DNA from 2 places in the Arthrobacter sp. BL-252-APC-1A genome. Region 2 is predicted to be linked to the other one. Evidence: predicted binding sites of a transcription regulator. Region 2 holds the regulator's gene; the other holds the start of a gene.
The links. The regulator HspR, encoded in region 2, represses chaperone genes until heat shock. The targets are predictions, from matches to a motif close to AAGTTGAGTCNNNNNGACTCAACTT.
Positions count from the first base shown of each region.

Region 1 (15,342 bases), on a different contig from region 2:
CACAAACAGCAGCCCAGGCCCCCGCCCAGAGCCTTGCCTCAGAGACCGGCGAGCTCCACCTGGACCATTTGTACAAGCACTTCGGCGCACCGGACGCTCCGGCCGCCGTCGACGGCATCAACCTCGCCATCCGCCCGGGCGAGTTCATCACCCTGCTGGGTCCCTCCGGCTGCGGCAAGACCACCACGCTGCGCATGATCGCCGGCTTTGAGCAGCCCAGTGACGGAAAGCTGACCCTGGACGGGGAAGACATCCTGGGGCTGACGCCGGACAAGCGGCCCATGTCCATGGTCTTCCAGTCCTACGCACTGTTCCCCCACATGAGCGTCTTCGACAACGTGGCCTACGGCCTGCGCCTGAAGAAGACGCCGGCGAAGACCTTGGAACAGGAGGTCAACTTTGCGCTGGCTTCCATGAGCCTGACCCAGTACGCGGACCGGGCTCCCAACCAGCTCTCCGGCGGCCAGCAGCAGCGTGTGGCACTGGCACGCGCCATGGTCATGAAGCCGAAGGTCCTGCTCTTCGACGAGCCGCTCTCCAACCTGGACGCGAAGCTGCGCGTGCAGATGCGTACGGAAATCCGCAGCCTCCAGCACAAACTGGGCATCACCAGCGTCTACGTCACGCATGACCAGGACGAGGCAATGACCCTCTCCGACCGGATCGTCGTGATGCGGCAGGGCCGGATCGAACAGGTGGCACCGCCCACTGAGGTCTACCGCCGTCCGGCATCCGTGTTTGTTGCCGACTTCATTGGCCGGGCCAACTTCCTTGAAGCGCAGAACCACCGGGTCACCGGGGACGGAGAAGCCCGCCAGGCCACCGTCTCGGTCCTGGGCGGGATGCACCAGGTGCCCGCGCACGACGGCGTCAGCGACGCCCAGCCGGCTACGCTGCTGGTCCGTCCGGAATCCGTCTCCGTGACACGGATCGACGCGGTAAACCACGCCGAAGTCCAGATTGCCGGCAACGTTGGCCGGATCCTGAACTCCGTGTTCTACGGTTCCTGGATTGAGTACGAGGTAGAGACGCAGGACGGAAACATCACTTCAGTTGTGAGCGATCCGGCCCCCGAAGACATCATGGACGCCGGTACCTGCGTTGAGGTCCGGATCCGGCAGGAACGCTGCTGGCTGATGCCGGCCCAGGACTAGCCCCGGCCTTCGCCCAGGCCCGGCGCAGCACCGCTGTGCCGGGCCTGAGCCCTTTTGGCCGCGTAATGCCGTGTGCGCCTGATGATCGCAGGGCACTTGTGGCTAGGATGGGGGGAGCCAAAGAGGGCCCGGCCCTGCCGCATTTTTAACTTCGCTAAGGAGTCAGCATGCCTATTGCAACCCCCGAGATCTATGCAGAGATGATCGACCGGGCCAAAGCAGGGGGATTCGCATACCCGGCCGTCAACGTCACCTCCTCCCAGACCCTCAACGCGGCCCTCGCAGGTTTTGCTGAGGCCGGCTCGGACGGCATTGTCCAGGTCTCCACCGGCGGTGCCGCGTACTGGTCCGGTGCCTCAGTCAAGAACATGGTTACCGGTTCCCTGGCCTTCGCCGCGTACGCCCGCGAAGTGGCCAAGAGCTATGACGTGAACATTGCCCTGCACACCGACCACTGCCCCAAGGACAAGCTGGACGACTTTGTCCTGCCCCTCCTGGCCGCCTCCGAAGAGCGCGTCAAGCGCGGCGAGGATCCCATCTTCAACTCCCACATGTGGGACGGCTCCGCCGAGACCCTCGAGGAAAACCTGAAGATCGCCCAGGACCTGCTGGCCCGCACGGCAGCTGCCAAGATCATCCTCGAAGTCGAAATCGGCACCGTGGGCGGCGAGGAAGACGGCGTCGAGAACGAGATCAACGAGAAGCTCTACACCACCGTTGCCGACGGCATGGCAACCATTGAGGCGCTGGGCGACGGCAGCAAGGGCCGCTACCTCACCGCGCTGACCTTCGGCAACGTGCACGGCGTGTACAAGCCCGGCGGCGTGAAGCTGCGCCCGGAAATCCTTGACGAGATCCAGGCCGCCGTTGGCGGTTCAATCGGCAAGGAGCGCCCGTTCGACCTGGTCTTCCACGGCGGTTCCGGCTCCTCTGCCCAGGAAATCGCCGACGCCGTGTCCTACGGCGTGGTGAAGATGAACATCGACACCGACACCCAGTACGCCTACACCCGTCCGGTGGCAGACCACATGTTCCGCTACTACGACGGCGTGCTCAAGGTGGACGGCGAAGTCGGCAACAAGAAGCAGTACGACCCCCGCGTCTGGGGCGCCTCGGCTGAAAAGGGCATGGCCGCCCGCGTGGTCGAGGCCGCCCAGTCCCTCGGATCGGCAGGAAAGCACCTCTAATGTCAGACGAATTCCGCAAGAACCTGCTCGGCCCCGAGCCCACGTACCTGCCCGAGGAGACCGACGTCGTCGCGCGCCTCGCCGCAGGTGACGAGGCAGTGGACCTGGCAGCCAAGTTCCCCACCTCCTCGCAGGTCTGGGCCATCCTCGCCGACGAGGCGTTCAACGACGGACGTCCGGTGGAGTCCTACGCCTACGCCCGGGTGGGTTACCACCGCGGCCTGGACGCGCTGCGGCGTGCCGGCTGGCGCGGCACCGGCCCCATCCCGTGGGAGCACGAACCCAACCGCGGCTTCCTCCGTGCGCTGTACGCCCTGGGTCGTGCCGCAGCGGCGATCGGCGAGAGTGAGGAAGTGGACCGGATCGAGAAGTTCCTGGACGCTTCCGACCCGTCGGCCAAGGCTGCCATCGAGGGCTAGTACCACCCAAGCTGAGCAAGGGCCTAGGCGTTACCAGCCCCAGGTGCCCGGCGCGCCTTTAAAAGGCCCGGTTACCCGGCTTGTGATCCAGCCGCCGTAGAAGTCCCCTTCCTGCGGCTGCACTTCTTCGCCGTCCACCAGCACGGTGTCCATCAGCCCCGGATACAGGGCAGCCGTGTGGACGAGTTCCTCGTAGCCGGGAAACGGACGCGGATAGGTCCATGCCGCGCGGGCCGCGCGCTGCGGCCCGGACACGACGTCGAAATAGGCGGCAGCGCCCTTGAATTCGCAGTGCGTGGTTCCGGGAACAGGCTGCAGGACTCCGGAGGCGAAGACATCCAAGGGCAGGTAGTAGACGGGCGGATGGCTCGTTTCCAGGACACGCAGTGCGTGGATTGTGTCCGCGATCAGCGTTCCGGCGAGCCAGACCTGGACATGTTCCCCGCTTGGCTCGACGCGGGGCGGGCGGGGGTAAGACCAGACGGACTCGGCATGCGGGTGAAAGCGGTTTTCCATGAGCGGATTCCTTCTCCCTGGACCCGGGCGGTGATTGTGGTGGTGACAGCCAGAATCTGGGGGCGGGCCGGGACGGATGAAAAACCGAAGCGGACCGGCGGACTTACCGGAGCCAGGGGGCCAAGATCCTCGCCGCGCCATGAGCACTGTGCTGACACCAGCCGGCGGATGGAGCGTACTCCGTAGAACTCCAGCCGGTCCCCGGTGGTTCCTGCCGTACGGACACCGCGGACAATCAGGCGGGCCAGCGGATTCACCGCCTGCAGCCACAGCGGGTGGACGGCCAGCGGTGCGGGCACGGATTCCAGCAGCCTGCCCAGCAGGGTCACCTGGCCCAGCCTGGCGCTTAGCCGCAGCGCACCGCCGTCGACCGTCAGCCTGTCCCCGGACAGGAAAGCGCTGACGGGAACCACGTCGATTGCGTCGAATGTATACGTGGAGGAGACATAGCGGGCTACGGCCTCACTCGGGGCCAGCAGCAGCCGGGCACCAAACCGGTTTTCAACCATTACATCGGTGAAAGGACCGAACGGTGAGTCCGGCCAGTGCCCTACAACCAGGCGGGTTCCCGAGGCAGTGCCCAGTCCGGCAATATAGCCGCGGAAGCGCTCCATGCCTAAACCGTACGCCTCCCGCCTGTGCATCCAAACGGGTCAGGCCGCGGATCGGCTAAACTTGACAGGTAAGAGCCCCGCAGCCCTGAGCCTGTACACCTGTGTCCTGTGTCTCACGGTGCAGGGGCGTTCTCATGCACGGTAGCGGTTCAGCGCCTGGCGCGGCTCCCTAACGTAACTAATGGGGGAGGATCCCATGCCCGCAATTGTCATCGTCGGCGCCCAGTGGGGCGACGAAGGTAAAGGTAAGGCCACCGACCTGCTTGGCGGCCGCGTCGACTACGTCGTCAAGCCCAACGGGGGAAACAACGCAGGCCACACCGTCGTCGTCGGCGGTGAAAAGTACGAACTGAAGCTGCTCCCCGCCGGCATCCTGAGCCCCAATGCCATCCCGGTGATCGGCAACGGCTGCGTGGTGAACCTCGAGGCCCTCTTCACCGAAATCGACGGGCTGGAAGCGCGCGGCGCGGACACCTCCAAGCTGCGGATCTCCGCCAATGCGCACCTTGTTGCCCCGTTCCACCAGGTGATGGACAAAGTCACCGAACGTTTCCTGGGCAAGCGTGCCATCGGCACCACCGGCCGCGGAATCGGCCCGGCCTACATGGACAAGGTGGCGCGGCTCGGCATCCGCGTGCAGGACATCTTCGACGAGTCGATCCTGCGCCAGAAGGTTGAGGGTTCGCTGCGGCAGAAGAACCAGCTGCTGCTGAAGGTCTACAACCGCCGCGACGTGGACACCGAAGAGATGGTGGAGTACTTCCTCTCCTACGCCGACCGCCTGCGCCCGATGGTCATCGATTCCACCTTCGAGCTCAACCGTGCACTGGACGAGGGCAAGGTGATCCTGATGGAAGGCGGCCAGGCTACGTTCCTGGACGTGGACCACGGCACCTACCCGTTTGTGACCTCCTCCAACCCGACGGCCGGCGGCGCCTCGGTGGGCTCAGGCATTGGCCCCACCCGCATTAACCGCGCCGTGGGCATCATCAAGGCCTACACCACCCGCGTTGGTGCCGGACCGTTCCCCACCGAACTCTTCGATGACATGGGCCTGTACCTGCAGAAGACCGGCGGCGAGTTCGGCGTAAACACCGGCCGCCCGCGCCGCTGCGGCTGGTACGACGCCGTGCTGGCGCGCCACGCTTCCCGCGTCAACGGTTTCACGGACTACTTCGTCACCAAGCTGGATGTGCTCACCGGCATCGAGAAGATCCCGGTGTGCGTGGCCTACGACGTCGACGGCGTGCGTTTCGATGAAATGCCCATGACGCAGACCGACTTCCACCACGCCAAGCCGATCTTCGAGTACTTTGACGGCTGGACCGAGGACATCACCGGCGCCAAGACCCTCGAGGACCTGCCGGAGAACGCCCGGAACTACGTGCTGGCGCTGGAGAAGATGTCCGGCACCCGGTTCTCCGCGATCGGCGTCGGCCCGGACCGCGACCAGACGATCGTGATCCGCGACCTGATCAGCGAATAATCCGCCTATACATAAGCCCCGCAGCCGTTTTTGGCTGCGGGGCTTATTGCTGTGTGCTCTGCTAATCCCGTGCGGACAGGACGCAGAACTCGTTGCCTTCGGGATCGGCCAGCACAACCCAGGAGACATCCGGGCCCTGCCCGACATCGGCCCGGACAGCGCCGAGGGCAAGCAGCCGGTCCACTTCCTCCTGCTGGGTGCATCCGTCGGGAACCAGGTCGATGTGCAGGCGGAGCTTCGCAGTCTTGGCATCCGGGACGGGGATGATGTCGATCGGAGGTCCAGCCACGCCCTCGGCCGGAGCCAGGGAGATGCCGCCGTCGAACAATTCGGCCACCCGGTAACCCAGTGCTTCGGTCCAGAAGTTGGCCTGGCTTTCCACGTTGACGGCATCCAGGGCAAGGGAGGCAAACCTGTTGGCCACTTGGGGCTCCTTCGGGTCGGGGCTGGTGGCTCCGAACCTAGCAGCGTGCTCAGTGTTGGAAAACCCCTAGCGGGGACCGGATTGGTAGCGGCGCCGGATGAAGAGGGACGCGGCAATGCAGGCGACCGAAAGGACGGAAAGCGCAACGTAGAGGAAAGCAACCCCGGGCGGAGGCTGCAAGGACGGTGTCCCGGCCCAGAACACGAAGCAGAATCCGCACCCGATCAATCCGGCGAACATCAGCAAAATCCCCAGGAAGGCCACTGGCTTCATGGTTCCAGTGTGCGCTCCGGGATGCCGTGTCGGGGGCTTGGGTTGCACAGTTTCACACTCGTCGTTACTGATGGGACTGGTGAGGTCCCGTTGGTTCACATCTGTCACGATGAGTGGGAATCTGCGCCGCGGACAGCAAGCCAACGCCGGGGGCAGCCAAACCCCAACTACCAGCGGTTCCGGGCTTCTTCGATCCAGCCGTGCACGCCTTCCAGATCGTAGCGCGTACCGTCCGGAGCCGCGGCCCAGCCGGACCACGCACCAAAAGCCTGCCAGGTCTTCGACGCGACGAGGACGGCGTTGGTGGCAGCCAGCCGCCGGTGGAAGGGGGTGAGGGTCGCCTCGAGCCAGTCCCCGCGGACATGCCAGGGCGCCTGCGGGTCCGTAAGGTCGTAGCTGAACTCGAGCTCGCCGTCGTAATGGTGGAGTACCCCGTCCACGATCAGCGCGTTCTCCGTTGCCGGTGTTCCGGCCGTCCACATGCCGCCAAGCTGCAGTCCAAGCCGGGTACCTTCAGTTGTCCCGTAGCCGGCCGCCCAGTTCCAGCGCCGGGAATAGGGCCAGCGTCCGCGTCCGCGGTCCAGGACGGCAAACGCGCCATCCCCCACGGGATACTCCCGCCCGTCGACCGTGATGGTGCCGCTGACCCGCCGCGCGACGTCCTTGAGGGTGTACTGGTAACGGGCATCCGACCACGGAACCACGACGCCGAGGACGTCGCCTTCTGCTGGTGCATAAAGCTCGACGCCGACACGCGGCGACTCAGCGCGCAGGTGCGTTCCGCCGTCGTCGTCATGGAAACGAAGATGCAGCCCGCCGGTGGTGCCGACGGCGGTGAGCGGCGGGAGCGTGTCCGGAAGGACGGCACTGGAGCCGGGCGGGAGGGCCAGCGGCGCCAGGCTGATTACCTTGCCGGTTGCGCGTTCGTACACGTACAGCTGCAGGGTGGCGGCATAGTCCAGGTGGGCAATGGTCATGCCAAGCACCAGGTCCGGGGTCAGTACGCCCCAGTATTCCCACCGTTTGGTCCGCCAGCCATGCCGAAGCCCCTGGAGAAGATCCGCGAATGCGTGCAGCGGGGCGCGGGAAAAGCCCGCCGCAGCCGGGTTCAGCTTCCCGTCTCCCAGGGACAGCTGGACAGGTTCCTTGATTTCTTCCATGGCGCCTCAGTCTAGGCGGCGGGGGCGAAATCATCCTGCACCGGCTGTGCGGGCGGTTTTGCGCCGCGGCGGCGGGCGGCAGACTTGCAGACGGCGTTCTTGCGGATAGGAGATTTGCCGGAACGCGGGACGGTCCGCACCGCGCTGCCCGTTGTGGGCCTGGCCGGCAGGACGCTGCTGGGTGCACCCTCAGCGGCGGCTCGGGAGGAGGCCAGGGCGCGCCGGACCTCGGGTGTTCCGGTGGCGCCCTCGGGGAAAACGGCTGCACGGAACTCGGCCTGGGCGGCAGCGGTTGCAGCCAGGAAATCACGGGCTGCGGATGCGCCGGGTTCCGCGGCAAGACGGCGGGCGGCGCGCACGCGCAGGCCGCGCCAGGTCAGCCAGCCCAGTACCGACAGCGCGGCGCCGGTGCCGTAGAGCAGCACGAGGGCCAGCACCAGGGAAGTTGTTCCTCCGGAGAAAATGCCGACGCCCAGCACGGCGGCGACTACCCACAGTCCGCTGATCCAGGCGGCCGCATCGAGTATGGGGGAGGGCGCCGAGCCGGACATCCGGCTGGGAAGCGTGAAGAGTTTCTCAACGCGTTCGGCGCGGTGGGCTGTTCCAGGGTGTTGGGACACTGCTCCCTACCTTCCAGACATGGTTCGAATGAAAGACGGCGGTGCGGAAATCTCCGCTGCAACCTCGGGTTAGCACTCTCGGGTTGCAAGTGCTAATCTACTGCCCAAAGTTGAGCTATACCAACTCAACTTTGATTCAAATGGCAGATCAGCCCGCTGCTTGCAGCGGAGTGAAGGAGTTGATTTGTGATGGAAACACGCTTTGATCCGTTCCGCGAACTCGACCGTTTTGCCCAGGCAGTCCGCAGCGAGTCCCTGCGCGGCATGCCCATGGACCTGTACCGGCAGGATGACCGGTATGTCCTGAGCGTTGACCTTCCCGGCATTGACCCGGGGTCCGTGGACATCGACGTCGACGGCCAGCTGCTGACCATCCGCGCCGAGCGAACGCTGCGGGGCACGGACGGCGTTCAGTGGCTCACCCGTGAACGCGAAGGCGGGTCCTTCCTGCGCCAGCTCAGCCTGGGCCAGGGCATCGATACCGACGGCATCACCGCACACTATGAAAACGGCGTGCTGAACGTGATTATCCCGGTCAGCGAGAAGGCCCGGCCGCGCCGCATCGAGGTGCAGTCCGGTTCCAGCGCTTCGCTTGGTGCCGCAGAAGACCACCAGGAAACTGAGGCAGTCAGCGCATAAGGGCACTATTGCTGAGGGGGCGGCCGGCGGAGTTTCCGCCTGCCGCCCCGATCCGCGTCCGGACCCTGACGCGCGGGCGCCCATCCGCGTAGCGTGGGCGCTATGACTACCCAGGCGCGCGCCGCGATCCTGCGCGGCATCAATGAACCTTTCGAAATCACCGACGTGGTCCTGGACGACCCCCGTCCGGACGAGGTCCTGGTCCGGGTGCAGGCCGCCGGTGTCTGCGGCACGGACCTGGGCGTCCAGGCCGGCCACATCCCCTTCCCGCTGCCCGGAGTCCTGGGACACGAGGGCGCCGGTGTGGTGGAAGAAGTGGGTTCCGCTGTGACCTCAGTGGTTCCGGGTGACCATGTACTGCTCAGCTTCACCAGCTGCGGAGTGTGCCGGAACTGCCGCAGCGGCCACCCTGCCTACTGCACGTACTTCCTGGAACTGAACCTGGTGGGCGGGCAGCGGATGGACGGCAGCGCCACCATCAGCAAGGACGGGAAGGGTGTCCATGGGCACTTCTTCGCGCAGTCCTCCTTCTCCGACCTGGTGCTGGCGGATGAGCGCGGCGTCACCAAGGTGGATCCCGACGCCGATCTTTCGCTCCTCGCCCCGCTTGGCTGCGGCATCCAGACCGGCGCCGGCGCGGTCATGAACGTTCTCCGGCCCGAACCGGGCTCCATTCTCGCCGTGTTCGGGGCAGGTCCTGTCGGGCTTTCCGCGGTCATGGCGGCGGCGCTAAGCGGATCCACCCGCATTGTGGTCATGGACCTGGTGGATTCGAGACTGGAGCTGGCCCGTGAACTGGGAGCCACCGACGTCGTCAATTCCGGCAGTACCGATGCTCTGCAGGCCCTGTTTGAAATGACGGACGGCGCCGGCGTGACCCATGCCCTGGAAACCACCGGCAGCACCCGGGTTGCCGCAACCGCGGCGGACGCATTGGCGCCGCTGGGCAAACTGGGGCTCATCGGTGCCCCCGCCCCCGGCTCCACCGTGGAACTGGACGTGAACTTCATGCTGAACGGCCGCCAGGTCATCGGTATTACCGAAGGTGACTCCACCCCGCAGCTGTTCCTGCCCGCACTGGTGGAACTGGTGCAGCAGGGCCGGTTCCCGCTGGAGAAGCTCATTACCCGCTACGGTTTCCAGAACATCAATGACGCGGCCGCCGCCGCGAAATCAGGAGCGGTCCTGAAACCCGTGCTGCACTTTGGGGACCTGCACTAGGCTGGGAACAATCCTGGTCCCGAAGGCAAGGCGGTTCCCCAAATGTTGGTCAGCGTAGGTCAGTTCAGCCCCAGCGGCGACGTCGAAGCGAACCTTGCAGTGATGCGCTCGCTGGCGGAAAAGGCCAGGGCCGAGGGATCGGAACTGATTGTCTTCCCGGAAGAGTCGATGTTCAGCATCGGCAAGGTCGAAGGCCCGCTGACCGCAGCGGTCGACGCCGGCTGGAGCACCTTTGTGCAGCGGCTGTCCCTGACCGCCGCGGAGCTGGGCATCGCCGTCGTTGCCGGCGGGTACGAATCCTCGGGGGAGGAACGGCCCTACAACACGCTCGTGGCGATCGAAGCCGACGGGCGGATCGCAGCGACCTACCGGAAGCTGCACCTTTACGACGCCTTCAGCTACTCCGAATCCACCCGGATCAAGGCAGGGGACCGCGGAATCCAGGTTGTGGAGCTCGGCGGCCTGCGGGTGGGCCTCATGACCTGCTACGACCTGCGGTTCCCCGAACTCGCCCGTGCCCTGGCTGTGCAGGAAGCGGATCTGCTTGCGGTTCCCGCCGCTTGGTTCAAGGGCGAGCACAAGATCGACCACTGGGAGACCCTGCTCAAGGCCCGCGCCATCGAAAACACCGTCTGGGTGGCAGCAGCGGGAACTTCGAGCGGCCACACGATCGGCCACTCCGCCATCCTGGATCCGATGGGTGTTCCGCAGGTCTTCCTTGGTGATGACCCGGAAGCGGTTGCCACTGCGGACGTGAACAGGAACCGGATCGAAGAGGTCCGGGAGTATCTTCCGGTGCTGGCCAACCGGCGCTTTGCGCCCGGCGAGGTCGTCGTCGAGACCAGCTAGTTTCGGGATGCGGTCCGAGCCTTACCCGCAGGCTGGGACGGCTGGCCGCGCGGCCGCCGGCGCGGGTGCGACGTTGACCCTCAGGACGCCGAGCCGCTGAACGGGCCGCCAGGCGCGGGGCCGCCGGGGCCGCTAAGCAGCCGGGCGCGGGAGCCTGTTCAGGGTCGCCCCCGGCCGTTTCGCTCCGTTTTGGGACAAACCGTACGCCTTGGGACTTTCCTGCCGCGGAGCCGCGCAGGAAAGTCCCCAACTGGCAGGGATGTCCCAAACCGCAGGGAAAACACTCCGCAGGCTGTCCCATTGCGGCAGGGATGTCCCAAAACGGAGGAAAACTGGGTCGGGCCGAATGCATCGATCCGGAACGCAGCTAGGTTTGCGCCACGAGGCTAGGCTCCGGCAGCTCGATCGGCTCCCGCCCCGGTGTCAGGCTTCGCGGCCAGGCTCCGGCAGCTCGATCGGCTTCCGGCCCTCGTCCTTGACCAGGAACTGGTAGGCCGCAAGCATCAGCAGCAGCCAGACCGCTCCCACAGCCAACGCCGTGCGTCCGGGACCGGTAAACGCCAGGATGACGGTGACCAGCGCCATGAAACCCAGCGTGATGTAGTTCAGTACCGGCCAGCCCGGGAAGGCAAAACCGGCCGACGGCGTAGCCTCCCGCCGCATCTGCAGCCGCATCCGGTGGTGGCTGAGCAGGATCGACGACCAGGTGAAGAGGGTCGCGAAGGTGGCGATGGAGGCGACAACCAGGAACAGCTGCTCAGGAATCCACAGGAACAGACCCAGGCCCGCGATGAGGCAGGCCATGATGATTGCCACCGGCCACACCGGGATCCCAAAACGCGAGACCCAGGTGAATGCCTGCGGCGCATGTCCCTGTTCGGCCAGCCCGTACATGGTCCGTGAGGCCGCGTAGAAGATCGAGTTCATGGCGGAGAGTGCCGCCGTGAGCACCACGGCGTTAATCAGGTGCTCAGCGAACGGAATGCCCAGTCCTGCGAAAACCTGAACAAACGGGCTGCCCTCGGAACCTATCCGGTCCCACGGCAGAAGGCAGAGCATGACGCCCAGTGAGAGAACGTAGAAAAGCAGGATCCTGACCGGAACAGTGTTCACGGCCTTGGGGATTGCGCGCTGCGGGTCGCCTGCTTCTCCTGCAGTTACACCCAGCGTTTCAACGCCGCCGAAGGAAAAGACGACGATGCCGAGGCTCATCACAATGCCCCAGACACCGAAGGGCGCGAAGCCGCCGTGGTCCACCAGGTTGTTGACCCCCGGCTGGTATCCGCCGGTGCTGACGCCGAAGACGATCAGGTAGAGACCGCCGGCAATCATCGCCACAATGGTGGATACCTTAATGAGGGTGAACCAGAACTCCAGTTCGCCGAAGACGCGCACGCGCAGAAGATTGAGACCCCCGATCAGCAGCATTGCCGCGATCATCCAGATCCACCCGGGTGTGTCCGGAAACCACAGCCCCATGTACATGCTGACCGCTGTCATGTCCGCAATGGCAACGATGATCATCTCGAAGGCGAAGGTCCAGCCGGTGAGGAACCCCATCCGCGGTCCCAGGTAACGTCCGGCGTACTGGGCAAAAGAGCCTGCAACCGGGTGCCGGACGGCCATTTCGCCCAAGGCCCGCATGACCAGGAACACGGCGCACCCGGCAATAATGTAGGCGATCAGCACTGCAGGTCCGGCAGCCTGGATGGTTTCCGAGGAGCCGTAGAACAGTCCGGTTCCAATGGCGGAACCCAGTGCGATGAACCGGATGTGCCGCAGGGTGAGGCCGCGCTTCAAATCAGTGTGGTGGGGTGTAGTGCTCGGCATTGTCTTCCTGGACCGGGCCGGATGGCCGCGGTGTTGCTGGTTCGGTACGGGCTGGCAGGAGTATTCGCCTCGGGCCGTCCGCGCTGTGCCCGCCGCTTGAAGGACGGACCCAATCAAGTCTTCCACATCAGGCGCCGTGCTCCTGCTGCCGCCGCTGCGTGATGGGCGGAGGATGCGTTCACCGCGGGGGGCGCTGCGGAAAAAACTTTGGCAGGTGCGTAACCTTTTGCGTACCCGGCACGATTACCACTTTGAATGGCCGCGTCGGTGCTCATCCCCCAACGAGTACCGGCGCGGCCATCTCCTGCAGGATCAGCTTGGGCGGGGTACGATTTGGTTCGCCCCAACGACCCAGACCGAAGGACCCCGCCTTGGCTGATCCGCTTACAGAGACAATCGTCTCTGAAGCGCGTGCCAACACCCCCGCGGCATTGCGGGCTGTCTACGAGTCTCTGGCCCCCTCAGTTCTTGGCTACCTGAAATCCAAGGGTTGTGAAGACCCCGAGGCTCTGACACAGGATGTATTTCTGGCGGTTTTCTCCAGGATTTCCACGGTCTCCGGCGGTCCCGAAGGTCTGCGTACCTTCGTTTTTTCCGTGGCGCACGCGCGGATGGTGGACGACTACCGCCGCCGTGAGCGCCAGCCGGCAACTGCCCCGTACGATCCGCAGCTGGATCAGCGGACCACGGAATCTGCAGAGGACGCTGTTGTGCACTCTCCGCTGGCGGCGGCAGAACTGCTGGACGGGCTCAGTGAGCCCCAGCGCGAAGTCCTGCTGCTGCGGGTAGTTGCCGACCTCTCGCTCGAAGAGACCGCAGCAACCATGGGGAAGACGGTCAACTCCGTCAAACAGCTTCAAAGGCGGGCGCTCCTGGCGCTCAAGGAACGGATGGCAGGGAAGGAGGCAGCGGATAAACATGAACAGCACGTCCAGCAACCCCAGTGACCGGGAATCGGTCCGGCGCCTCTTGGCGGAGTCAGGTGTCCCTGAGACTCCGGAGCTCGGTGAAGCCCTTATGGGCCTCCGCGCGGAAGGACACACAGCTGTCCCGGCCGCCAGCCCGCAGCTCGAGGCCTTCTTTTCTGCAGGCGTGACGCCGCTGCGCAGGCCGTCCCGCCGCCGCGGATACCTGCTTGGCGGAGCCATCATCGCTGCCATGGCAGCCGGCACAACCGGCGTTGCGGCCACCAGCGGCGGCCTGTGGGTCACGGCCGAAGATTCACCCGAGGTCCCCGCGCCGTTCGACTATGAGCAGGTCCCCGCGCCGTCGCCAAGTCCCGAGGCTCAGAATCCAGCTGCACCGGACCCGGCCGCTGTGCCGTCCGCCGTCCCGGTCGAGCCGGATGCGCCACCGGCTGATGAAACGCCGGACCCGGCAGGAGACCAGCCTGTCCAGGGGGAGATGCAGACCGGCCTGGAACAGGATCCCGGTACTCCCGGGAAATGGCAGCACGAGGGGCCAGGCCAGAGTGGGAACCCAGGCCAGGGCTGGAACAACGGCCAGGATTCGGAGAACAACCAGGGCCGGAACAACGGCCCGGGCTGGAAAGACGACCACCACAGCGAGAAGACTTACGGGTGGCAAAAAACCCAGGACTGGCCAGGCCAGGCTGCCGAAAACAAGGATCGCGGACAAGGCGGGAACCGGGACCGCAAGGATGACAGTGGCCGCCAGAATACCGGCAAGGACGGCAACCGCGGCGGTTCGGAGCAGCCTGGTGGCCGCGGCGACGGTTAACCCGTTCCGGTCACTCCCAGACAAAACGAGAGGCCAGTTCCTGCTGGAGCGTGAAACAGCAGGAACTGGCCTCTCGGCGGTAAATACGGGCTAAGCGGTGAGCTGCCGCTTGGAGGAAATCACTCCCGTGTTGAACCCTGCCAGGTTCAGTCCGCCGTGGAACCGGGCGTGCTCAATCTTGACGCAGCGGTCCATCACCACGTTCATGCCGGCCGCTTCAGCGTCACGGGCTACGTCCTCATGCCAGGAGCCCAGCTGCAGCCAGAGCGTCTTGGCACCCACGGCCTTTGCCTCTTCCAGCACGGTCGGCAGGTCATCGTGCCGGCGGAACACATCCACGATGTCCGGGGTCTCCGGCAAGTCAGCCAGTGAGGCGTACACCGGCTGGCCCAGGATCTCCTTGGCTACCGGGTTCACGAAGTACACCTTGTACGGCGAGGAGGAGAGCAGGTACGTGGCCACGAAGTAGGAGGCACGGGACGGTTTGTCCGAAGCACCCACAATGGCGATCGATTTCGCCGAACGCAGCAGGGACAGCCGTTCGGGGGCGCTGGGCCCCGCCCAGGTGCGGTTCTCAGACATTGGCTGACTCCTCGGTTTCAAGCGGAATGCTGCAGGCCGCAGCGGGTTCGGCGGCGGCGGGTGCCGCACCTGCTGCAGCAGCGGTCAGCGCCTGGTCCAGGTCCCAGAGAATATCCTCCAGGTCTTCCAGGCCCACGGAAATGCGCACCAGGTCCTCCGGCACGCCGCCGGCAGCCAGCTGTTCGGGGGAGAGCTGCTGGTGAGTAGTCGACGCCGGGTGGATCACCAGGGTGCGGGAGTCACCCACGTTGGCCAGATGTGAGGCAAGCTGCAGCGATTCAATGAATGTCTGCCCGGCAGAACGGCCGCCCTTCACGCCGAAGCTGAAGACGGAACCCGGACCCTTGGGCAGGTACTTCTTCGCGCGTTCATGATGAGGATGGGATTCAAGGCCGGCGTAGGACACCCAGGCCACGCGCTCATCCGCTTCCAGCCATTCGGCTACGGCCTGTGCGTTGCGGAGGTGCTCGTCCACCCGCTGAGCGAGGGTTTCCACGCCCTGCAGCAGCTGGAACGCGGACTGCGCGCTCAATGTCGGTCCAATATCGCGCAGCTGCTCGGACCGCAGTTTGGTCAGGAAGCCGTACTCCCCGAAGTTCCCCCACCAGGAGATGTTGCCGTAGGACGG
Region 1 covers NZ_VULS01000005.1:42,102-57,443, reverse strand. Annotated here, with positions in the region: gene FYJ28_RS09170 (ABC transporter ATP-binding protein) at 1-1,154, shown strand, start outside; gene fbaA (class II fructose-bisphosphate aldolase) at 1,322-2,341, shown strand; gene FYJ28_RS09160 (DUF3151 domain-containing protein) at 2,341-2,760, shown strand; gene FYJ28_RS09155 (DUF427 domain-containing protein) at 2,791-3,276, opposite strand; gene FYJ28_RS09150 (hypothetical protein) at 3,168-3,890, opposite strand; gene FYJ28_RS09145 (adenylosuccinate synthase) at 4,087-5,376, shown strand; gene FYJ28_RS09140 (VOC family protein) at 5,438-5,800, opposite strand; gene FYJ28_RS09135 (DUF2804 domain-containing protein) at 6,241-7,233, opposite strand; gene FYJ28_RS09130 (hypothetical protein) at 7,245-7,853, opposite strand; gene FYJ28_RS09125 (Hsp20/alpha crystallin family protein) at 8,043-8,492, shown strand; gene FYJ28_RS09120 (NAD(P)-dependent alcohol dehydrogenase) at 8,595-9,713, shown strand; gene FYJ28_RS09115 (carbon-nitrogen hydrolase family protein) at 9,756-10,562, shown strand; gene FYJ28_RS09110 (amino acid permease) at 10,986-12,392, opposite strand; gene FYJ28_RS09105 (RNA polymerase sigma factor) at 12,764-13,339, shown strand; gene FYJ28_RS09100 (hypothetical protein) at 13,311-14,132, shown strand; gene FYJ28_RS09095 (CoA-binding protein) at 14,223-14,714, opposite strand; gene FYJ28_RS09090 (O-acetylhomoserine aminocarboxypropyltransferase/cysteine synthase family protein) at 14,707-15,342, opposite strand, start outside.
Region 1: the regulator HspR is predicted to act here: its motif matches at 7,961-7,985, upstream of FYJ28_RS09125 (Hsp20/alpha crystallin family protein).

Region 2 (15,342 bases):
CAGCCATTACCTCGACGAGATCCAGACCCTGGCCAGCCGGGTAGTAGTGATCAACGGCGGCTCCGTGGTGGCCGACGGCAACGTGGATGCGATCCGCAGCCGGGTGAGCATTAGCCGGGTTTCATTCCACACTTCCCTGCCGCCGTCGTACTTTGAATCCCAGCCGGGCACCGTGTCGGCGAGCCTGTCAGCGTCCGGCGCAACAACAGTACTAACGCACGACGCCGATGACACGGTTCGCCGGCTCGTTCGGGAGCAGGTGGAATTCCGCGGACTGGAGGTCCATGCCGCGAGCCTGGAGGAAGCCTTCATCTCGCTCACGCAACGGGCCGGCGGCCCGGAACACAACACGGAAAGGAAGGCAGCCCGATGACCGGTACTGCCGCGGCCCGTCCGCCTGCAACCCAACCGGCTAACAAGCCGCTGTTCGAGCTGATCCGCATCCACACCCGCGCGCAGGTCCTGGAACAGCTGCGCATTCCGGTGGCCGTTCTGTCCTCAACGGTGTTCCCGACCCTGGCGCTGGTGTTCTTCGTGCTGCCCCAGACGGCGGTTACGTCCGACCCCCAGGCCTCACTGATGTCGATCGCGCAGCTGGCAGTCTTCGGCGTGATGAGCGCGTTCCTCTTCAACTACGGCATCGGCGTGGCTGAGGAACGGGCCAATCCATGGAGCAGCTACGTCCGGACCCTGCCGGTCGGGGCCTTCCCGGCAACCGTGGCGCGGGCAATAACGGCCATGATGTTTGCGTTCTTCGCACTGGTCCCCGTGCTGGTAGTGGGAGCCACCACTACGGCTGGACTGCAGCTCTACACTGACGGAACGCTCTCCTGGTGGCGCATTCCGGTCTCAGTGGTGGTCTGGCTTCTTTGCGGGCTCCCGTTCCTTTTCCTGGGACTGCTGATCGGCTACCTCTGTACGTCCAAGGTCGCGATCGCAGTGACACAGGTGGTCTTTTTCCCGCTCGCCTTCGCAGGCGGCATGATGCTTCCGCCGGTCATCTTTTCTCCGGGGCTGAACACCTTCTCGCAGTTCCTGCCCTCCCGGGCCGCGCGGGACATCTCGGTCTCAGCGCTCTCCGGCGAGGATCTGCCGGCCACATCCGTACTCTGCTTCCTGGTCTGGACTGTGCTGCTCTGCGCGGGCGCTGTGTGGGCCAACCGCAGGGATCAAGGCCGGAGGTTCCGCTAGGACTGGCCGGAGCGGAAGAACTCGCCGCGGTCGGCGGTGTAGCCGAGCTCCGTTTCCACCGCCGCGCCCTTGCCGGCCGGCAACGCCATGACCCGGCGGCTCCGGGCCACCAGGGCAGCCAGGCCGCTGGTGCGTGCCTGCGCTTTGGATGCAGGCGGCCGCTGGCCGCGGGAAAGTGTGACGACGTCACCGGCAAGTCCGGCAGCGAAGACCCGGCCCATGTCGGCACTGCGCTGCTGGACCTGGTCCAGCTCCGCGGAAAGCTGGTCCACCCGCTCGCGCAGCCCGCTGACCTGCTGCTGCAGCTGCATGATCCGTTTGATGCCTTCCAGGGAGACACCTTCCTGGGATAGGCGCTGAACCTCCCGCAGCATCTCGATATCCCGCTGGGAATAGCGCCGGGAACGGCCCGGAGCCCGGCTGGGGCTCACGATCCCCAGCCGGTCGTACTGCCGGAGGGTTTGCGGATGCATGTCGGCGAGTTCCGCGGCAACCGAGATCACGAAGATCGGCGCGTTGACGTCAATGCCCACTGCCTTCTCCTTCGCTTCCGTGTGTTGTCGTTATCTTAGCCGGGCACCGGCCAAGGACCGCCGAGGTCCTAGAGACGCGCCTTGGCGGCCAGTCCAGCGCGGGGGTCCTCGCCCCTGGTGGCTTCGGCGAAGGCTTCGACCGCTGCCTTGGCATCCTTGTTCAGGTGGGAGGGAACCGCCACGTCAACAGTCACCAGGAGGTCGCCGTTGCCTTTGGAGGTGTGTACGCCGCGGCCCTTGACCCGCAGCGTGCGCCCGGACGGTGTTCCCGCCGGCACCTTGAGCTTCACCTTGTCCGAGGTCAGTGTAGGAACCTCGATCGTGGCACCCAGTGCCGCCTCCGGGAACGTCACTGGAACGTGGATGCGGATATTGTTCCCGTCCCGGACAAAGAAGTCGTGCGGGGTGACGTGCACCGTGACCATAAGGTCCCCGTTGCCGGCAGCGCCGGGCATCCCCTTGCCGCGGACCCGGATCCGCTGGCCGTCCTTGACCCCGGCCGGGACACGGACTTCCACTACTTCGCCGCTCGGCTCGCGCAGCCCGATTACCGTGCCGTTGATGGAGCCGGCAAAGGAAATCGTAGTGCTGGCTGTACGGTCGGCACCCTTCTGCGGCGGTGCTGAACCGAAGCCTCCTCCCCCGCCAAAGCCGCCGCCGCCAAAGAGGTCGGCGAACTCCGGCGGAATATTGCCGCCGCCGGTGCTGTAGGTAGTGCGGCGGGACCGGCCGGACGGCTGGCCGAAGAGGCCGCCGAAGATGTCCTCGAAGCCCGCACCTGCACCTCCTGCCGGGCCGCCTCCGCCGCCCGCCGAGAACCGGGCACCGCTGCCCATGGCGCGGATGGCGTCATACTGCTGGCGCTCCTCGGCATCGGAGAGCACCGAGTATGCCTCGGAGACGTCCTTGAACATCTTCTCCGCGGCAGGGTCATTCTGGTTCTGGTCCGGGTGGTACTTGCGGGCGAGCTTCCGGTACGACTTCTTGATGTCGGCGTCGGAAGCGTCCTTGGGAACACCCAGAATCTTGTAGAAATCCTTGTCGACCCAATCCTGGCTAGCCAATTGGTGTCCCCTTCCTCTGTCTTGCATAAACAACGCTTGGGCCTGCTCCGATGCGGAGCCGCCGGGGACCGCCGAAGCGGCGGTCCCCGGCGTGAAGTGCTACTGCTCCGGAACGGAGACGATCACCTGTGCCGCACGCAGCACCCTGTCGTTGGACTTATAGCCCGTGCGCAGGATCTGCGTAACGGTGTCCGAGGTGACGTCGGGGCTCTGCTGCTGGATAAGCGCTTCGTGGACGTTCGGATCGAACTCCACCCCGGTCTCATCGATCCGGGTCAGGCCGTAGCCCTTGAGCGTATTTTCCAGCTTTACCGAGATGGATGCGAAAGGGCCCTCAGCAAGGTCCCCGTGCTTGCGGGCCGCCTCGATGTCATCCAGGACAGGCAGGAGGGAATTGAGCATTCCGATCACTGCCATTTCCCGGGCGACGTCGCGGTCCCGCTCCACGCGGCGGCGGTAGTTGACGTACTCCGCCTGCAGGCGAAGCAGGTCATTGCGCAGCTCTGCGGCTTCAGGGGATCCGGCAGCCGCCGGGGCCTCGGCCCCGGCGCTGTTCAGGATCTCTTCGGCCTGGGAGAGCGCATCGCCTTCGGCGCTGCCTCCCTCCGGGGCGGGCTGGCTGCCCGCCTCGGAGGATCCTGCCTGCTGCGACTGCGGTTCCTGGTTTTCCTCCGGCTCGTTGCCGGGGGTCTGGTTTCCGTTGCCGTTCTCAGCAGCCATGGCTACTTCTTTTCTTCGTCGTCTACGACTTCGGCGTCCACGATGTCTTCATCGCCGGCTGCCGAGCCGCCTGCGTTCTCACCGTCGGCAGAGCCACCGGCTGCGCCGGCACCCGAGTCACCTGCTGCCTGGGCCTGCGAGTAGATCGCTTCGCCGAGCTTGGTCTGGGAAGCCTGCAGCTTCTCGAACGCGCTCTTCACCTCGTCGTCGTTGTCGGTTCCTTCCAGTGCCTTCTTCAGCGCATCGACGTCGCCCTTGACCTCGGACTTGACGTCCTCGGGCAGCTTGTCGTCGTTGTCGGAAAGGAGCTTGTCCACCGAGTAGGCCAGCTGCTCAGCGGAGTTGCGGACGTCGGCAGCCTCACGGCGCTTCTTGTCCTCCGCAGCGTGCTCTTCCGCCTCGCGGACCATGCGGTCGATGTCTTCCTTGGAGAGGGAGGAACCGCCGGTGATGGTCATGGACTGCTCAGCGCCGGTGCCCTTGTCCTTCGCGGAGACGTGGACAATGCCGTTGGCATCGATGTCGAAGGTGACCTCAACCTGCGGCACCCCGCGCGGAGCCGGTGCAATACCGGTCAGTTCGAAGGTGCCCAGCGGCTTGTTGTCCCGGGTGAACTCACGCTCGCCCTGGAAGACCTGGATGGCCACGGAAGGCTGGTTGTCGTCAGCGGTGGTGAAGGTCTCGCTGCGCTTGGTCGGGATGGCCGTGTTGCGCTCGATCAGCTTGGTCATCACGCCGCCCTTGGTCTCGATGCCCAGGGAGAGCGGGGTGACGTCGATCAGCAGGACGTCCTTGCGCTCGCCCTTCAGGACACCTGCCTGCAGGGCTGCACCTACGGCAACAACCTCATCCGGGTTCACGCCCTTGTTCGGTTCCTGGCCGCCGGCCAGTTCCTTGACGAGCTCGGAGACGGCAGGCATACGGGTGGAGCCGCCCACCAGGATGATGTGGTCGATGTCCGAGACCTTGATGCCCGCTTCGGAGATGACGTCGTTGAACGGCTTCTTGGTGCGGTCCAGCAGGTCCTTGGTCAGGTCCTGGAACTTGGCCCGGGAAAGGTGCTCGTCCAGGTGGACGGGGCCTTCGGGGGTCACCGAGAGGTACTGGAGGGAGATGTTGGTGGAGGTGGCCGAGGAGAGTTCCTTCTTGGCCTGCTCTGCAGCTTCCTTCAGTCGCTGGAGGGCGATCTTGTCCTTGGACAGGTCTGCACCCTTTGCCTTGGCCTGGGACAGCAGGTAATCAACGATGCGCTGGTCCCAGTCGTCGCCGCCAAGGCGGTTGTCACCGGCAGTGGCGCGGACCTGGATGGTAGAGAAGTCGTCTTCGTCCTTGCCGACTTCCAGCAGGGAGACGTCAAAGGTTCCGCCGCCGAGGTCGAAGACGAGGATCAGTTCGTCTTCCTTGCCCTTGTCCAGGCCGTAGGCCAGGGCAGCGGCGGTGGGCTCGTTGACGATGCGCAGCACGTTCAGGCCGGCGATTTCGCCGGCTTCCTTCGTGGCCTGGCGCTCGGCGTCGTTGAAGTAGGCAGGAACGGTCACGACGGCGTCGGTGACCTTTTCACCCAGGTAGGCTTCGGCGTCGGCCTTCAGCTTCTGCAGGATACGGGCGGAGATCTCCTGGGCGGTGTACTTCTTGCCGTCGATGTCCACGTTCCAGTCGGTGCCCATGTGGCGCTTGACCGAGGAAATGGTGCGGTCAATGTTGTTGACGGCCTGGCGCTTGGCGATCTCGCCAACCAGGACTTCACCGGACTTGGCGAAAGCGACGACCGACGGGGTGGTCCGGCCGCCTTCGGCGTTGGCAATGACGGTGGGCTCGCCGCCTTCGAGGACGGAGACTACGGAGTTGGTTGTTCCGAGGTCGATACCTACTGCACGTGACATATTTGCTTCCTCTTTCCTTGGAAAACGATGGCCGCCGGAGACTTCCGGATCCCGGAGATCAACGGCAGCCACCCGTAGCGCATATTGAGCGTTCTGCACTCAACTTTACCGGCCGGTGCGGGTTTGTCAACAAAGTTGAGTGATACTCACTCAACTTTGGCCCGCTATGGCAGCGCCGTCAGCGCCCAACTGCGTGGAGCAGGGATCGGGCCCAGAATTCAGCCTTTTCAAGCTCTCCCGGAAGGAGCGGCCCCTCGGTTCCCTTCACGTAAAAGGGCTGCGGGGCGGAAATGATCTCAGCCCCGTGCTGCCGCAGCTCATCGCTCAGCTTCTTGGCCGCATCCCCGTGGACAAAGAGCCGCACCCGGGTATCGAAGGCGGCGGCTTTGACACCGTGCAGCTGATCGGGCCCGAATGCTTCCAGTGCTGCCGAAATGATCGGCGTGGGACGCCAGCCGTTGATCGGGCTGCCTACCACCAGGAGGTCACCGGGATGGAGGTCCTTCGGACGGAACTCCGGAACCTGTACTGCTTCCGCACCGGTCCCGTCCAATGAGCGCGCGATGGCCTCGGCAATGTGCCGGGTATTGCCGAAGGCAGAGTCATACAGGACGACGGCTTTCATGCACGGTTCCCTTTCCTCTGCAGGTCCCGGTTACATCACCTTCCATCAAGGCACCGACACGGTGCGCGGCACAAGGGTTTGCCCAATCCGCGCCCTCCGGCAGCGGATATGACACAGCATGACCGGCCGGGGCGCATTGCCTGCATTCCATCCTGCGACCCGAGTATCGTCCTGCTATGCCCCAGGACACGTATTCGCATGGACACCACCGCAGCGTGGTGAACGCCCACGCCGCCCGCAGCGCCAGTGACTCTGCCGCTTACCTCCTGCCCCGCCTGCAGCCGGGGCACCGGATTCTCGATGTTGGCTGCGGTCCCGGCAGCATCACCGTGGATCTCGCGGCGGTGGCCGCGCCCGGCCGGGTCACGGGACTGGACCGTTCCGAGGATGTGCTGGTGCAGGCGCGGGCTCTGGCCGCCGAGCGCGGCACGGAGAACGTGGAGTTCCTGCCGGGGAACGTCTACGACCTGGATTTCCCGGATGACACGTTCGATGTGGTCCACGCGCACCAGGTGCTGCAGCACCTGACCGACCCGGTGGCAGCGCTGCACGAAAGGCGCCGGGTGACCCGCCCAGGCGGCCTGGTGGCAGTGCGCGACGCCGACTACCACGGTATGAGCTGGTACCCGGAACTGCCCGAGCTGGACGAATGGATGGACACCTACCAGCGAATTGCGCGCGGCAACCGGGCTGAACCCAATGCGGGACGCCGGCTGGTGAGCTGGGCCCTGGAGGCAGGCTTCACCGAGCTGGAGCCGTCGTCCTCGAACTGGCTGTACGCCACGGAAGACCGCCGCCGCTGGCACGCCGGTGCCTGGTCGCAGCGAGTACTCCAGTCGGCCTACGCAGAGCAGGCCGTTGAACGCGGCCTCGCTTCCCGGGCAGACCTGGCCCGGATCGCAGAAGCGTGGCTGCGCTGGGGCGAGGCCGCTGACGGCTGGTTCCTGATTCCCAACGGCGAACTCCTCGCGCGGGTGTGATCCGGTTTCCGGCCCGCCGCACTGCGGCTGGGTAGGCTTAAGCGATGTACCGCATCATTACGGTGTGCACCGGCAACATCTGCCGCTCCCCGATGGCCCAGTTCATTCTTGCCCAGGCGCTCGCCGAAGCCGGGCTGGCGGCAGAAACGGCAGTTGATTCCGCGGGTGTCACTGCCTGGGAAGCGGGACGGCCCATTGATCCCCGCGCTGCCGCCGAGCTCCTCAATCACGGCTATCCCGAACCCGCCGTCGACAGCTTCCGGGCCCGTGCCTTTGAGCCGGAATGGTATGGGGAACGGGACCTTATTCTCGCCCTGGATTACGGACACCTGACTCATTTGCAGGCAGAAGCCCCGTCCGGGTTCCGCTCCAGGATCCGGATGCTGCGCAGCTTCGACCCCGCCGCCGCGGACCTGCCGGCCAGCGGGCAGGGCATTGACGATCCCTGGTACGGCGACATGTCCGATTTCGATTCCTCCTACGCCCTGATCCAGGCTGCTGTGCCGGGTGTTGTGGACTTTGTCCGGTCTGCGCTGGCGGACCGGCACCCGTGAGAGTTCAGGCAACGCGTCCGCTACTGATCGGCATCGACGGTTTTTCCGGCGCGGGCAAGACCAGCCTGGCACTGGCACTGGCGGCTGAGCTGCGTGCCCGCCGTTCCGTGGAAGTCTTCCATCTGGAAGATGTCTATGCCGGGTGGGACGGACTGCGGGACGGGATGGAGTATTACCGGCTCAAGGTCCTGTCCCCGCTGGCCGCCGGTGAACCCGCACTGTGGCAGGCCTGGGACTGGGTCGCCGGATGCTACGCCCAGACGCACCGGACCGAACCGGCGGACATCGTGGTCTTCGAAGGTGTTGGCGCCGGACACCGTGCTGCCCGTGATCTCCTGGACGCGGTGGTGTGGATCCAGGCACCGGAGCAGCTCCGGAAGGAGCGCGCACTGGCCCGCGACGGCGAAACCTACGCGCCGCACTGGGACCGGTGGGCGGCACAGGAAGGGGCCTGGGCAGCGTCTGATCCGGTGGCTGATGCTGCGGACATCGTTGTCTCCACGGGAACCGCGTCCGGCCAGCTCCACCTGTACGTAAAGCGCGCGCTGGAGGCGCTTCCGCTCCCGTCAGCAGGCTGGGGACGGCAAGGGCGGTAAGGGCAGGTTCGGGAGCAGGCTACTGCAGGGTGGCCGTCAGCCGGGCAACGTTGTCCACGTAGCGCTGCCAGACCGGCCGGTTGCGCCATTCCTCGAGGATCAGTTCCTTGGACAGGCTGCGGTAGGTGTCCTCGATCTGGCGCGTCTTCTCCACGATGTTCCCGCCGAACATCATCATTGAAACTTCCAGGTTCAGCGAGAAGGAACGCATGTCCATGTTGGATGAACCCAGCACGGCAACATCGTTGTCCACGGTGAAATGCTTGGCGTGCAGCACCAGCGGTGCGGGGTACTGCCAAATCCGGATGCCGGCGTCGAGCAGTGCCTCATAGTAGGAACGCTGGGCATGGTCCACCAGGAACTGGTCGCCGCGCTCGGAGACGAACAGTTCAACCTGCACGCCGCGCTGGGCCGCCGTCGTAATGGCGTACAGCAGCGAATCATCCGGCACAAAGTACGGGCTGGTGATGGAGATGCGCTCGGAGGCGGAATACAGCAGCGACGTAAACAGCCGCAGGTTGTTCTCCGTGGTGAAACCGGGCCCGGAGGGGACTACCTGGCAGGTGATGTCCCCGGGCTTGGAGGTCCACTCGTACAGGCTGAGCTCCTGTTCGAGGTTCTCGTCCGTTTCCATGTTCCAGTCCGTAGCGAACACCACGTTGATTTCATCCACTACCGGCCCCTCGAGCCGGCTCATGAGTTCCACCCATTTGCGGCCCATCCTGTGGTTGTGGGGTTTGCGGTAGCCCGGTTCCACCAGGTTCTGCGACCCGGTGAAGCCGATGACTCCGTCCACTACAAGGATCTTGCGGTGGTTACGCAGGTCCGGCCGCCGCCAGTGGCCGCGCAGGGGCTGGATGGGAAGCATGGGGTGCCACTGGATCCTGCTGGTCTTCAGTTCCTTGAGCAGCTGCCGGTAGCCCTTTACCCTCAGGGTGCCAATGTGATCGAACAGGAGGCGCACGGTCACGCCGCGTTCGGCGGCGTCCTTCAGCGCGGTAAAGAATTCCCGGGTGACGGCGTCGTAGCTCATGATGTAGAACTCGACGTGCACGTACTTGGCAGCCCCGCGCACCGCGTCCGTCATCTGGCGGATGGATTCCTCATAGTCCCGCTGAAGCTCGACCTTGTTGCCGTCCAGGCTGGGAAGCGATCCCAGCCGCCGGTTCAGTTCCACGGCGGAGAGTACCCAATCCGGCCCTGAGTAGGAGCTGGACTCGGCCTCGAGCTCGCGGGTGTTCTCGCGGACCCTGCGGTTGATCATGGTCTGGCGTTCGACACGCTGTTCAGAAAGCCTGTGGTTGCCGAACAGGGTGAACAGGATGATCCCGGGGACCGGCAGGAAGAAGATCGCCAGCAGCCAGGCCATGGCCGTGGTGGGACGGCGGTTTCCAGGCACAACGCCGAGCGCAATGATCCGGATCGCGAAGTCGAGGATCGTCAGACTTGTCGCAAGCCAGTTTGGAGCAGTAACCGTCCACCACACGCGCGCTTGTCCCTCCGACCACCCAACCGTCCCTTCAGCCTAGCCGGACGGGAGCCAGGTTTGGCACACAGGGCGCACTAGGCTTGCTTCATGACAGTTTTGGTATTCCTGGATCCCGCGTTCCCGGCCGGCCGCGTGGCCGATGCTTCCAAGCCGCAGCTGATGGCTACGGACCTTGGGGTCACCCGCGGTGACGGTGTTTTCGAGTCGATGCTGGCGGTGGACGGGCATCCCCGGAAACTGGCCATGCATTTGGAGCGGATGGCGTCTTCAGCTGCAGCGCTGCAGCTGGATTTCCCGTCCTCTGCCCTCTGGGAGGCCGCCATCACGACGGCGCTGGCCGAGTTTGAGCGTGTCCACAGCGGGGTGCCCGCAGTGGTGAAACTGATGCTGACCCGCGGCCCCGAGGGCGCCGGTGTCCCAACCGCATGGGTGGCAGCCTCCCCGGTGCCGGATTCGACGGCGAAGCAGCGTGAAGAAGGCCTGGACGTGCTCCTGTTGGACCGCGGCTACGACTCTTCCGTGGCAGAGCGTGCCCCGTGGCTGCTCCTGGGCTCCAAAACGCTCTCCTACGCCGTGAACATGGCGGCCATCCGCTTCGCGAAACAGCACGGAGCAGACGACGTCATCTTCACTTCCTCGGACGGCAAGGTCCTGGAGGGTCCCACCTCCACCGTTGTCCTGGCTGTGGTCGAGGACGGAATCAAGACCCTGCTCACTCCCGAACTCGAAAGCGGGATCCTGCCCGGCACCACCCAGAGTGCGCTTTTTGCCGCCGCGGAGAATGCCGGCTGGCAGCTTGGCTACGGACCGCTGGAACCATCCCACCTGATGCAGGCGGACGGCGTGTGGCTGATTTCCAGCATCCGCCTGCTGGCACCGGTGAAGTCAGTCGACGGCGAACCGCTGCCGGTGTCCGCCGAACTGACGGCCGAGCTCTCGGCCCTGGTGGAAACCGTCCTGTAGCCGCGGTGAGGGCCGGGCGCGAGGTTCGAAGATGGAGCAGGCCCCCGGCCGGCCGTGTCCTAGGTCAGGATGAAGTTGAATGTTCCCGCAGCCACCGAAGCGGCCACGGCGGCGGCCGCCAGTCCCACTCCGTAACCGAGCACCCAAAGGTCTATGCGGCTAAACGTGGACGAACGTGCCCATGTCCGTTCTCCGCTGCCGAATCCGCGCGCTTCCATGGCTACCGCCAGCCGGGTTGCCCGGCGGATGGCCTGGACCAGCAGCGCCAGACCCTGCCCCAGGAAGTTGCGGAGCCTGCCCAGAGGGGAGGCTGCGGCGTCGGCCCCGCGGGCATGCCGGGCCAGTCCCAGGGTGCGCCATTCTTCCACCAGCAGCCCTACCAGCCGCATCGCCGCAAGCGCACCGAGCACAAACCTGGACGGCAGATGCAGCCGCTGGGCCAGCGCATCAGCGAGGTCCGTGGCATCAACGGTGACCAGCAGGAAAATGCCAGGCAGTGCGATCGCCAGGCCGCGAAGCCCAATGGCGATGCCTGCCGCCACCGAATCCGCGGTGAACAGCAGCGGACCGGCATCCAGCAGCACTTCTCCGGTTTTCTCGGCCAGCAGTGCCGTCCCCCAGGCGCCCACCAATGCAGCGATCAGCAGGGGCCAGATCCGTTTCACCAGGGTCCACGGGTTGATGCGCAGCAGCGGAAGCAGTGCCAGCTCACCGGCCAGAACCACCGTGGCACTGACCCAGTCCACGGTCAGCAGGACGGCGGCTGTGACCGCGACGGCGGCGCCCAGGGTGGCCAGCGGGTTGGCCGCGGCGAGGCGTGAGGCTCCCGATGCAGGAAGGGCTCCCGGAGCCGCGGGCTGGATGGCCGGCGCACTCATGCTGCCTCTCCCGTCATTCGCTGTGGAGAAGGCAGCAGCCGGGCAGTGCCGTTCTGGACCTGCAGTACGCTCCCGCCCAGGGCCGCGATGAACTCCCGGTCGTGCGTCACCGACACGACCGCACAGCCCGAATCCCGGCGTTGTTCGGCAAGCAGCGCCACCAGTTCGCGCCAGGTATTCGCATCCTGCCCGAAGGTCGGTTCGTCCAGGAGCAGGATGTCCGGTGCGGTAGCCAGCATGGTGGCCACCGACAGCCTGCGTTTCTCCCCGCCGGACAGCGTAAACGGGTTGACGCCCAGCAGCCCGTGCAGCCGCAGCCGGCTGGCCAGGGACTCCACCGTTGCCGCTGTTTCGGAGTCCCCGCGTCCGGCATGCCGTGGACCGAAGGCGAGTTCGTCCCGCACGCTGCCGGTCAGGAACTGGTGCTCGGGTTCCTGGAACACCGTCCCGATCCGGGTAACGAGCTGGGCAGACTTCCACTTCGACGGGATGCTTCCTGCCTCCCTGGCCAGCCCGGGAGCTGCCTCGAGGGTGCCGCCCCGGGGACGCAGCAGCCCGCCAAGGGTCAGGGCCAGCGTGGACTTTCCAGCACCGTTGGGACCGGTAATGCCAAGTGCGTCACCGGCCTTGAGGGAAAGACTGACGCCGCTGAGCACCGCTGGGCCCTTTGCCGTCCGCGCCACTTCCAGTTCACGGGCGTTCAGCAGCGCTTCCGCCGAAGGATCAGCAGCAGAAGGTTCCGGAATGGACTGGGCGGCGCCGGGCAGCCAGACTCCGGCCTCAGTAAGCCGGGCACGTGTCCGCTCGGCGGTGAGTACCTCCTGCGGCGGGCCGTCCGCCAGCAGTCCCCCGCCGGCGTCGAGCACTATCACCCGGTCCACCAGTTCCGCCCAGGCGGCAACCCTGTGCTCCACCACAATCAGGGTGGCGCCGGTCCGGTCCAGAACCCGGGCGACGGCGTCCCGGATCTCCAGCACACCCTCCGGGTCCAGGTTGGCGGTGGGTTCGTCCAGCAGCAGCAGCCCCGGGGACATGGCCAGGATGGAAGCCAGAGCCAACCGCTGCTTCTGACCGCCGGAAAGCGCAGCAGTGGAGTGGTTCAGCGGGAGGGCCAGCCCAACGTCGTCGAGGGCAGACTGCACCCGCGCCCAGATCTCCGTGCGCGGAACGCCAAGGTTTTCCGCCCCGAAGGCAACCTCGTCGCCCACCCGGGAGAGCACAATCTGCGAGTCCGGGTCCTGGAGCAGCAGCCCGGCTCGGCCGCGTGCTGATTGCGGGTGGACGCCGTCGAGCGCCAGCGTTCCGCTCTCCGTGCCGCCGGTGTCCTCTCCCAGTACGCCGGAAAGCGCGTGCAGCAAGGTCGATTTGCCTGCCCCGGACGCGCCCAGCAGGAGCACCCTCTCCCCCGCTGAGATCTCAAAAGATGCGCCCTGAACTGCCGGCGCCTTGCGGCCGGCGTGCCGCCAGCCCCAGTCCCGCGCGGTAACAGCCACAGGCCTGGACACCGCGGAAATACTCCGGTCCATCTACGCGTCCGCCGTCCGTCCTGAAGCGAAGGCGGAGAGGACCCCCGTCCGTGCCAGGGCCCGGACGGCCAGCCAGGACAACGCTCCGGCGAGGATCATCCCGGATACGGCGGCGAATACGGCGTAGAGCGCCTTCCACTGGAATGCCCATTCAGGCATGTAGAGGATGGTTTCACTGACCCCGAGGAAAATGCCCGAGCCCAGTCCGGCAAGCAGGGACACCGGAAGAGTGAACTTCCGGTAGAGGAAGATCAGGAACACCAGCTCCGCGCCCAGGCCCTGGATGGCGCCGGAAAGCAGCACGGACAAGCCGAACTGGGTTCCCAGCACACCGGAAACGGCTGCAGCGAGGACTTCGCAGTACAGTGCCGCTCCGGGTTTGCGGATGATCAGTCCGCCAAGGACGCCCGCGATCAGCCAGCCGCCGGTGTAGAGCCCGCCCAGCGGAGGGAAGGCAACGAAGAGGGCAGCCACACCGCCGTAGGCCAGTGACCAGGCCCAGAACACAACGCCGGTAGCAACGGCGAGAACGGACGCGACAACAATGTCCACTACGCGCCAGGATGACCGGTTTCTCGCAGTGGTGAAAGTGGTTTCTTGCATGGAAGGTTCCTCCTGGATTCAGGAGGGGAGGGAAAACCGCCTGCGGCGGTGCACCCCTGAGAACTCGACTCCCTTCGCCGGTACTAACCGGAGCAGGTTCGAGGGTCTGCGGCTTGTTCCGCACTCTCAGCGCCCGAAAACCGGCTTCCGGATGGCCCGGAGCCGGGAAGCGGCGCTCCCCTGTCGTATGTATGCGAGGTCCACTGTACACGCAGATCCGAGAGGAATCCCTGTGCGGCAGGTAGCGTAGGGAGCAATACCAACGCACAACACAAGGAGCACTCATGAACCTGATCCTGAAACTGCTGGGCACCGGTGTCAGCGTGGGCGCGGGCCTGGCCTCCGCGAAGATCCTGGATTTTGTCTGGACCAAAGCCACGGGCAATGAGCCACCCAAGGACAAGGACGGCGCGCTGGACGCAAGCCTGCGTTCCGCCGTCATCTTTGCCCTGGTTTCCGGAGCTGTCAGCCAGGTTATCCGGGTGCTGACCAACCGCGGCACGCAGCGCGCGATCGCCCGCTACAGCCGCACTCCCGAGGTCGTCTAACCCGGCTTCGTTCCACCATCGAGATGACAGAAACTGCCCGTATGAGCGTTTATACGGGCAGTTTCTGTCATCTCGATGGTTTTCTTTTGGGGAGCCGGATCAGCCCTCGCGGCTGCGTCCCGGAGGGCGGGAGGCAGCTTCCTCCTCAGCCTTGGCCTGCGCCAGGTCCTCGTCGCTGAGTTCCCCCGTGTAGTAGGTGCCGTCGGGCTCCTGTCCGGGATCGTCGTCGACCTTCGGGTCCGCAGAGTCCTCTGCATCTTTCTTCTCTGCCGTGGCCTCGAACATCAGCTGCTGGGCCCGTTCCACAACATCATCGAGCTCATCGATGGTGAGCAGCTCCGGACGAAGGTGCTTGGTCCGGTAACCCGCACGGCCCACCATGTGGGCTGAGACCGGAGCGGTGAGCAGCATAAAGATCCAGCACAGGCCGAGCACCGGAAGCAGGACCCAGCTGCGGAACTCCACGGCCATGGCCAGCAGGAAGAGCAGCAGGCCAAGCACCTGCGGCTTGGACGCAGCGTGCATCCGGCTCATCAGGTCAGGGAACCGGGTCAGGCCGATTGCCGCCGCCAGGGACATGGTGGCGCCGCCCAGCAGCAGGACCGCCACGATCACGTCAATCACAGTCTCGCTCACGGCTACCTCCGGTCCGTTACGAAGCGGGCCACGGTCACGGAGCCAATGAAGCCGATCAGCGAAATCGCGATCACCAGGGCAAGGAAGTCGAAGTTCCGATACACGACCATGTCCACTATCAGCGCGCCGCCGACGATCGCCAGCAGCACGTCCGCAGCGAGTACCCGGTCGAGGATGGAGGGTCCGCGGATAATCCTAAAAATGGCCCCTGCGGCAGCGACCGCCAGCATGACCGAAACGACGATGATTACAGCAGTCACCGGCTGACCTCCCCTGCGCGCAGTTCCTTCAGGTCTTTCTGTTCAGCCCGGACCAGCGCCAGGTCTTCCTTGGTGCCCATCATCCGGATCAGCCAGGATTCAGTGGCCCGCACGTCATCCCGGATCTTCTCGGCGGCTTCCTGGCTGTCCACACCCAGGCAGTGCAGGTACAGGGTGGACGTGGAACGGTCCACTTCCACCACCAGCGAGCCGGGGATCAGGGACAGCGCGTGGCCGGTTGCCGTGACCAGCAGGTCCGAATGGCTGCGCAGTTTCACGGCCACGACGGCGTT
Region 2 covers NZ_VULS01000007.1:91,344-106,685, reverse strand. Annotated here, with positions in the region: gene FYJ28_RS11890 (ABC transporter ATP-binding protein) at 1-373, shown strand, start outside; gene FYJ28_RS11885 (hypothetical protein) at 370-1,191, shown strand; gene FYJ28_RS17630 (heat shock protein transcriptional repressor HspR) at 1,188-1,718, opposite strand; gene FYJ28_RS11875 (DnaJ C-terminal domain-containing protein) at 1,793-2,788, opposite strand; gene FYJ28_RS11870 (nucleotide exchange factor GrpE) at 2,888-3,508, opposite strand; gene dnaK (molecular chaperone DnaK) at 3,511-5,391, opposite strand; gene FYJ28_RS11860 (flavodoxin family protein) at 5,570-6,016, opposite strand; gene FYJ28_RS11855 (methyltransferase domain-containing protein) at 6,157-6,996, shown strand; gene FYJ28_RS11850 (low molecular weight protein-tyrosine-phosphatase) at 7,041-7,550, shown strand; gene FYJ28_RS11845 (AAA family ATPase) at 7,547-8,146, shown strand; gene cls (cardiolipin synthase) at 8,166-9,632, opposite strand; gene FYJ28_RS11835 (aminodeoxychorismate lyase) at 9,723-10,598, shown strand; gene FYJ28_RS11830 (energy-coupling factor transporter transmembrane component T family protein) at 10,658-11,476, opposite strand; gene FYJ28_RS11825 (ABC transporter ATP-binding protein) at 11,473-13,002, opposite strand; gene FYJ28_RS11820 (ECF transporter S component) at 13,003-13,605, opposite strand; TPP riboswitch at 13,658-13,797, opposite strand; gene FYJ28_RS11815 (DUF4235 domain-containing protein) at 13,890-14,153, shown strand; partial or broken gene mnhG (monovalent cation/H(+) antiporter subunit G) at 14,448-14,789, opposite strand; gene FYJ28_RS11805 (monovalent cation/H+ antiporter complex subunit F) at 14,792-15,019, opposite strand; gene FYJ28_RS11800 (Na+/H+ antiporter subunit E) at 15,046-15,342, opposite strand, start outside.